DNA from 2 places in the Erwinia rhapontici genome. Region 2 is predicted to be linked to the other one. Evidence: predicted binding sites of a transcription regulator. Region 2 holds the regulator's gene; the other holds the start of a gene.
What was found. The regulator PurR, encoded in region 2, represses purine synthesis genes. The targets are predictions, from matches to a motif close to CANGCAAACGTTTGCNTG.
Positions count from the first base shown of each region.

Region 1: the regulator PurR is predicted to act here: its motif matches at 2,190-2,207, upstream of LJN55_RS17620 (nucleoside-specific channel-forming protein Tsx).

Region 1 covers NZ_CP085627.1:3,806,522-3,810,078, forward strand. The annotation lists gene LJN55_RS17610 (BamA/TamA family outer membrane protein) at 1-929, shown strand, start outside; gene LJN55_RS17615 (DUF4056 domain-containing protein) at 929-2,074, shown strand; gene LJN55_RS17620 (nucleoside-specific channel-forming protein Tsx) at 2,485-3,351, shown strand; gene speG (spermidine N1-acetyltransferase) at 3,465-3,557, shown strand, end outside.
Region 2 covers NZ_CP085627.1:2,240,627-2,244,183, forward strand. The annotation lists gene punR (DNA-binding transcriptional activator PunR) at 1-860, shown strand, start outside; gene purR (HTH-type transcriptional repressor PurR) at 857-1,882, opposite strand; gene cydH (cytochrome bd-I oxidase subunit CydH) at 2,177-2,266, shown strand; gene LJN55_RS10570 (C40 family peptidase) at 2,309-3,181, opposite strand.

The DNA of each region.
Region 1 (3,557 bases), 1.6 Mb from region 2:
CTGTAGGCTTTTATCGTCCCGATGAAGAACAACAGCGGGCCCCGATTTCGTCGCTCTCACTGACCGGATTTGTCAGCTCCACAGGCGCCTTTGGCGTTGGTTACGAAAACAACACATTTCTGCGTAATGACCAATGGCGTTTTATTCTGAGCGGCGATGTCAGCTATCGCCCACTGGATTATTGGGGCCAGGGATATGCGGAGGGCCATCACCAGCGAGGGAAACAGTCCTATAACTCGCGCACCCTGTCGTTCAATCCAGAGATCCTGTATCGATTACAGGCGCATACCTATGTCGGTATGGGGGGGGCCCTCGCCTATGAGAAGGCAACCGGACTACAGAATAAGGCGGCAGGCAGTTTCTTCCAGCATCCGGTACCGCTAAACGAGCTTAACACCGGTTTCAGCTTGCTATTCAGCTACGACACACGAGATGTCACCATTAACCCCTCTAAGGGACAGTTGTTGAATCTCCGCTACACCGATTACCTCCCGGAATTAGGCGGAGACAACCGACTCTCCATCTGGGATATGCAATACAACCTTTACCACGCCGTCAACCCAACCACGCTGCTGGCATGGGATCTGTACGGCCGTTTTGCCGGCGGCAATGTGCCCTGGACGATGGACGGCACACTCGGCGACAGCCATCACCTGCGCGGTTACTACCAGGGACGATATCGCGACCGCAATGTGGTCACTACGCAGATTGAACTGCGTAAAAAACTCAGCTGGCGACATGGAATGGTTGCCTGGGCTGGCGCAGGCAGTATGTCTCCCCATCCCAGTGAGGTTCTGGACGGGCATTGGCTCCCTTCTGTCGGTATCGGCTATCGTTTTGAAATTAAGAAAAGAATGAATTTGCGTCTGGATTACGGTGTAGGACAGAAAAGCTCAGGCTTCTATTTTCAGGTTGGAGAAGCCTTCTGATGAAAAAAGTACTGCTCCTGTTATGCCTGTTCCTTAACGCCTGCCATGCCAGTATTCCCCTGACTGATAAGCCGATAACGCCGGGTGATTTTCAGCTTCCGCCCCCACCCGCGCAACACGTCTGGCCAGCGATCCTGCCACTCCCTCCTCCTGATGGTCTGCGCCCTTGTTGTGCTTTTGGCTATAACATTCGGGCTAAGCTTTTAGGGGTTCCTGTCCCCTTTTTTCAATTACGTAATGTCGTCGATCCTGATAACACGGGAAAGCATCACTATAACGACAGCTGGAAAAGCATCTTTACGACACTGACGGGAATAAGCAGTGAGCTCAACGGTATTATCTATACCCGACGGGGCGGATTTATTGACCTTGCTCATGTGCGTGATACCGCGGATAACACGCTATGGCTGTTCAGCAAAATTTGGCCAGCGCTGGGGCGTGCTACCACGATAAAGATGAGCGATGAACTCGGGCAACGCATTATCCGACTACGGCAGTTCTCGCCCCCTGAAGACACGCTGGCGCGTTACAATCTGAGTGTCAGTCTGGCGGCTTACCTCGCCTTTCAGCTCGCCGCCTGGCATGAGGTCGCTCAGTGGTATGGCTTCGAGTCCGTACCCGGCTATCCTGAAACCGTTTCCGCATTTTCACCAGAAGATCTCTATTCCAATCTGCTCGGGGCGCGCATGGCTACAGATATACTTAATTCGGGCGGAGCATCATCACTGCCGCAGTATCAATATTCGATGGCACAGATGCTTCCGCTGGCGCTCGCACAGCTACAAGCCGTCAGCCCGCAAGCCACCCGCTTTCACTTTGATATGCTGGATGGCATATGGTGGAACAACCATTGTCGCCTGCCCGACAAATTTCTGGTGCGTCTGCGCAACTACAGCGTCAGTCACCAGCGGCTGCCGTCGCGTCCTGCGGATACTGTGCCGGAACTGTGGCTGACGTTACCCGATCATTTTGACCATCGTCCGTTGTCACAATTTGCACGACTTGAAATCTGGCGCGGTGATCATATGGCTAACCTGCCTTCGCCGTCATTGATGTATAGCGATAATGATTTTGTCACTCTGGCGCAACAGGCAGCAAAAAATGACCGCCACGCCCTGGCAAAAATCGGTAACCAGTGTGATTAACGCCCCCCTGCCAACCTTCCGTAATATAAGAAAATATTATTAATAACCAGAGAGCGTGAAGCACACTCCTGGTGTTTCAGTATGTCCACTCTCCCCGTATTTCTGCCATTTCCGGCAGGCAACCGTTTTCGCCTTGCCACAAACGGCCCTAAACCCCATTACGGGAAAAGTTCCCCTCACACGGCACTTTAATGTGACATTCATCACACTTTAACTGAATTAAAATGAAACTGAATTTGACAAGTGTGAGCAATCTCTATTTCCTAATGCCCTGATAGCGGCACACTGCCGCAGTATTCATGGCGGGTGTTTTTGTTACAGTCACAAGCACCCATTTGTCGCCCGTAGATAACATGACCCGACCAGCGCGCTGGCTGCCGAGCAGGGTCTCAGAGCATGTGGTAATAATAATGAAATATAAAATTATGATGGCTGGCGCACTGGCAGCACTTTCCTATACCAATGTTTCTCTCGCCGAAACCAACAGTCCGGAATATGTTTCTGACTGGTGGCATCAGAGCGTGAACGTCGTAGGAAGCTATCACACCCGCTTCGGGCCGCAGCTGAACAACGACGTCTATCTGGAATATGAAGCGTTTGCGAAAAAGGACTGGTTCGATTTCTACGGCTACATCGACGTTCCTAAATTCTTCGGCGTGGGTAACGGTAACGATGTCGGCGCGTGGGATGATGGTTCTCCGTTCTTCATGGAGATCGAACCGCGCTTCTCTATTGATAAACTGACCGGCACCAACCTTGGTTTTGGTCCGTTCAAAGAGTGGTATTTCGCCAACAACTATATCTACGATATGGGCGACAACAAGGCGAGCCGCCAGAATACCTGGTATATGGGTCTGGGTACCGACATCGACACCCATTCTGATGTGGGCCTGTCACTGAACGTGTATGCCAAATACCAGTGGGAAAACTACGGTGCAGCCAATGAAGACAGCTGGGACGGCTACCGCTTCAAGGTGAAATACTTCGTTCCACTGACTCAGCTGTGGGGCGGCAACCTGACCTATATCGGCTTTACCAACTTTGACTGGGGTTCTGACCTCGCCGATAAAGCCGGCCCGTCACGCACCAGCAACTCTATCGCGTCCAGCCATATTCTCTCGCTGGGCTATGATCACTGGCACTACTCTGTTGTGGCGCGTTACTTCCACAACGGCGGCCAGTGGAATGACGGCACCGAGTTGAACTTCGGTAAAGGTGATTTTAACGTGAAATCAAACGGTTTCGGTTACTACCTGGTTGTCGGTTACAACTTCTGATAACCCGGGGATATCCCCAATGCTGACATAACGCGCCTGAGGGCGCGTTTTTTTTGCCTGCAATAAACCGCTATACTCCTCCGGCAATATTGCGTCCGCTAAAAGGAATTTTTATGTCTGCCAAGTCTGTTGATCACAGTGTGAAACTGCGCCCGCTCGAACGCGAGGATCTGCGTTTTGTTCATCAGCTGGATAACAACGCCAGC
Region 2 (3,557 bases):
AATTGCATCGCGTCCCCTCCGCAGTAAGTTATACCGTGCGCCAGCTGGAAGCCTGGCTGGCCGTGAGTCTGTTTGAGCGTCGTCATCGTGATGTGGAGTTGACGGACGCCGGACGGGTTTTCATTGAAGAAGGTCGTGCTGTTATCAAAAAAATGCTCGCCACTCGCACACGCTGTCAACAGGTGGCTAACGGCTGGCGGGGACAAATCAATATCGCGGTCGACAGAATTGTGCGCCCGGCACGCACCCGGCAGCTGGTCGTGGATTTCTACCGGCATTTTCCGGATATGGAACTGCATATCATGCCGGAAGTGTTCAACGGTGTGTGGGATGCGCTGGCTGACGGTCGCGTCGATGTTGCGATCGGTGCGACTCAGGCGATCCCGGTACGAGGACGTTTTGCTTTTCGTGATATGGGAAGTCTTAACTGGCGCTGCGTGGTGAAAACGTCACATCCTCTGCTGAGCCATGAGGGACCGTTAAGCGAGACGTTAATCCGTGAGTGGCCATCGCTGGTGCTGGAAGATACCTCACGTGCCTTGCCGAAACGCACCACGTGGACATTAGATAATCAACGACGGCTGGTGGTGCCTGACTGGGAAAGTGCGTTTGACTGCCTGCGAGCCGGGCTGTGTGTTGGGATGGTACCCGGTCATTTTGCCCAGCCCTGGCTGCAACAAGGCGTGTTAGGAGAAGTGACGCTGACGTCCCCGTTTCCCGACAGTCCCTGTTATCTCAGCTGGTCGGAACAAAGCGCCTCACCGGCGCTAAGTTGGTTACTGGACTATCTGGGGAGCACAGAAACCCTGAATGCAGAGTGGTTAAGCGAACATCCTGGCCAGTGGCAGGTGAGTGATTAACGGCGGTAGTCGCGGAAAGGACCATCGGCAACGGAACGACGCTCGATCAGTGAAGGGTGAACTTCAATGGTTTGCGGATCTTCGCGCTTGCTGGTAATACGGTCCAGCAACATATCAAAAGCGGTTTCGCCCAGACGCTCTTTTGGCTGGTGGACGGTGGTCAGTGCGGGCGTAAAGTAGCGGGCGTTGCGCACGTTATCATAACCGATCACTGAAATATCCTGCGGTACGCGTAGCCCCATTTCATCTGCTGCGCAAATCGCGCCCATGGCCATAATATCACCGCCACAGAAAATGGCCGTTGGGCGCTGCTTCTGCGACAAAATTTGCTGCATGGCGCGATAGCCAGATTCAGGTTCAAAATCGCCCTGCACCAGCCATTCATCGCGCAAAGTGATGCCCGCTTCTGCCAGTGCCTTCAGGAATCCGGCATGGCGGCCACCGCCTGTATTACGCTCAAGCTGGCCTGGGATCGCGCCGATATCGCGGTGCCCGCGTTCGATCAGGTAGCGCCCCGCCAGGTAACCACCCTCAAAAGCATTATCAAGCACGGTATCAGTGAAATCACCGCGTGATTCGCCCCAATCCATGACGACCATCGGAATATTACGGTTATCTTCCAGCATAGAAATCAACGTGTCAGGATATTCTGAACACATCACCAGCAGCCCATCGACGCGTTTTTGCGCCATCATTGACAGATAGGCCTGTTGCTTTTGCAGGTCGTTGTGCGCATTGCCCAAAATCAGCGTATAGCCTTTGGCAAAGCAGCGGTTTTCTATTGCTTCAATGATCTCTGCAAAATAGGGCGCTTCACTGGATGTTGCCAGAAGGCCAATGGTTTTGGTGTGGTTGACCTTCAGACTGCGGGCTACGGCGCTGGGGGAATAATGCAATTCTTTGATTGCAACCCATACCGCTTCGCGCGTCTCTTCGGCTACAAAGCGCGTTTTGTTAATCACGTGAGACACAGTGGTGGTTGAAACACCGGCGCGCTTTGCCACATCCTTAATTGTTGCCATGAAAATCGTACTCCTGGTGTTATCGTAACATCTTGATAACTAATTGGTTAAACGTTTGCCTGGGTACAGCCATTCCTTCCCGACCAGAATTATTTTGGGTGCTGTCTCAAAGGGTCGGGAAGGGGTAAAATCGTCCGTAGAGTGACATGCAGTGCTGACTTTTACACGTTGCCAACGGTGTTGCGCAACGGAATAAAGAATTCTAACAAGGCTGCGCACAGAAAACGAGATTTTTACGGGTAACTGTGGGAAAATCTGTTGGCTTACTAATAACAAGGTTATTGAGGAGAGAGAATGAACACTGATATGAAAATGACGGCGCTGACCGTTGTGGGTTCACTGCTGATGATTATTGCGTTTAGTTTTACGGCGGTAATGCATTAATTCTTGCACGGGAGGAGGAAACTCTTCCCGAACCCACACGCATTATCGAATCGTTTTAGGCGTCATCATACGGCGCGCACCGATGTAATGTTCCTGCCAGTAATCTTCGCTCAACGCACTGACCTGAATATCTTTACCTGTCCGTGGAGACTGAATAAATTTCCCTCCACCCAGATAGACGCCAACATGATCTGCTGTGCCACGTCCGTTAATACGGAAGAAGACCAGATCACCTTTCTCTAACTGATCGCGCTTAATCGAAGCCGCATCACGCAGATGGTACATTTCATTAGCCGTGCGTGGGATCTTGAACTTCACCAGGTCTTTATAGGCATACCACACCAGACCACTGCAGTCGAAACCGGTTTTCGGAGAGGTGCCGCCCCATTGATAAGGTTTACCGAGCTGGCCCATCAGCTTGTTCATCGCCGTCTCACGTGCTTTCTGGTAGCGAGCGCGATGCGCTTTGCTGAGTTTGAGCGGGGCGTTCAGAGCATCGTTATCATCGTCAGTGGCTTTGCTGCCTGCGCGTTGACGACCATAATGTTTTTTATCTGCTTTTTTGCTGGCCGCGAGTTTTTTACTCAGTGTTTTCTTCTCCACCTTCGCATTACGCACCGGGGCCACGCTGGTTTTTTTCTTTTCTTTCTCTTTCAGTTTTTTTGCCAGCAGAAGCCGTGCTGATTTAGAGGGTTCTTTTTTAGCGGTTTCTTTGGCTTTCTTACTGACAGGTTCTTTGACTTTTTTGGTCGAAGTGGCTTTTACCGGGCGGCGCTTACGGCGGTCATCTACACGTGCAGTATTGCTTTCGGCTTTTTGCTGTTTTGCATTAATAGGGGCATGTGGCGATGCGTGCGCCATGTTGAAGAACAGCTGAGTGAAAGCCAGTATGAAGAGCGTGATGAGTAAACGCATCGTTCCCATTAACAGTTTGTGCGCTACAAAAAAGCAGCAACGCGGTAAAAAAAGAGATTTCTGCGGTATGCAGAAGGTTAGGCCAATTCTAATCTAACTTCTTAACAAAGGGTAAGGTCTTTTTTGTTTCAATAATACAGATCAAGAAAATGATGTAATATTGAGCACAATCAGGTGGTTAACCCAGCAATAAAACCAGTGTTAGTCATAACAGGTGCAGCAGTGATGATAAGAAAATGTTATTTTGTTTCCCTGTTTTGTCTATTAGTCACATTTTTACCTCTCTCGCATGTGAAAATGTCATTTTCATCGCCAGGGCAGAATCGCTACAATAAGCAGGCTGCGCCCAGCCTACACACGATGTATCGTATTGAGG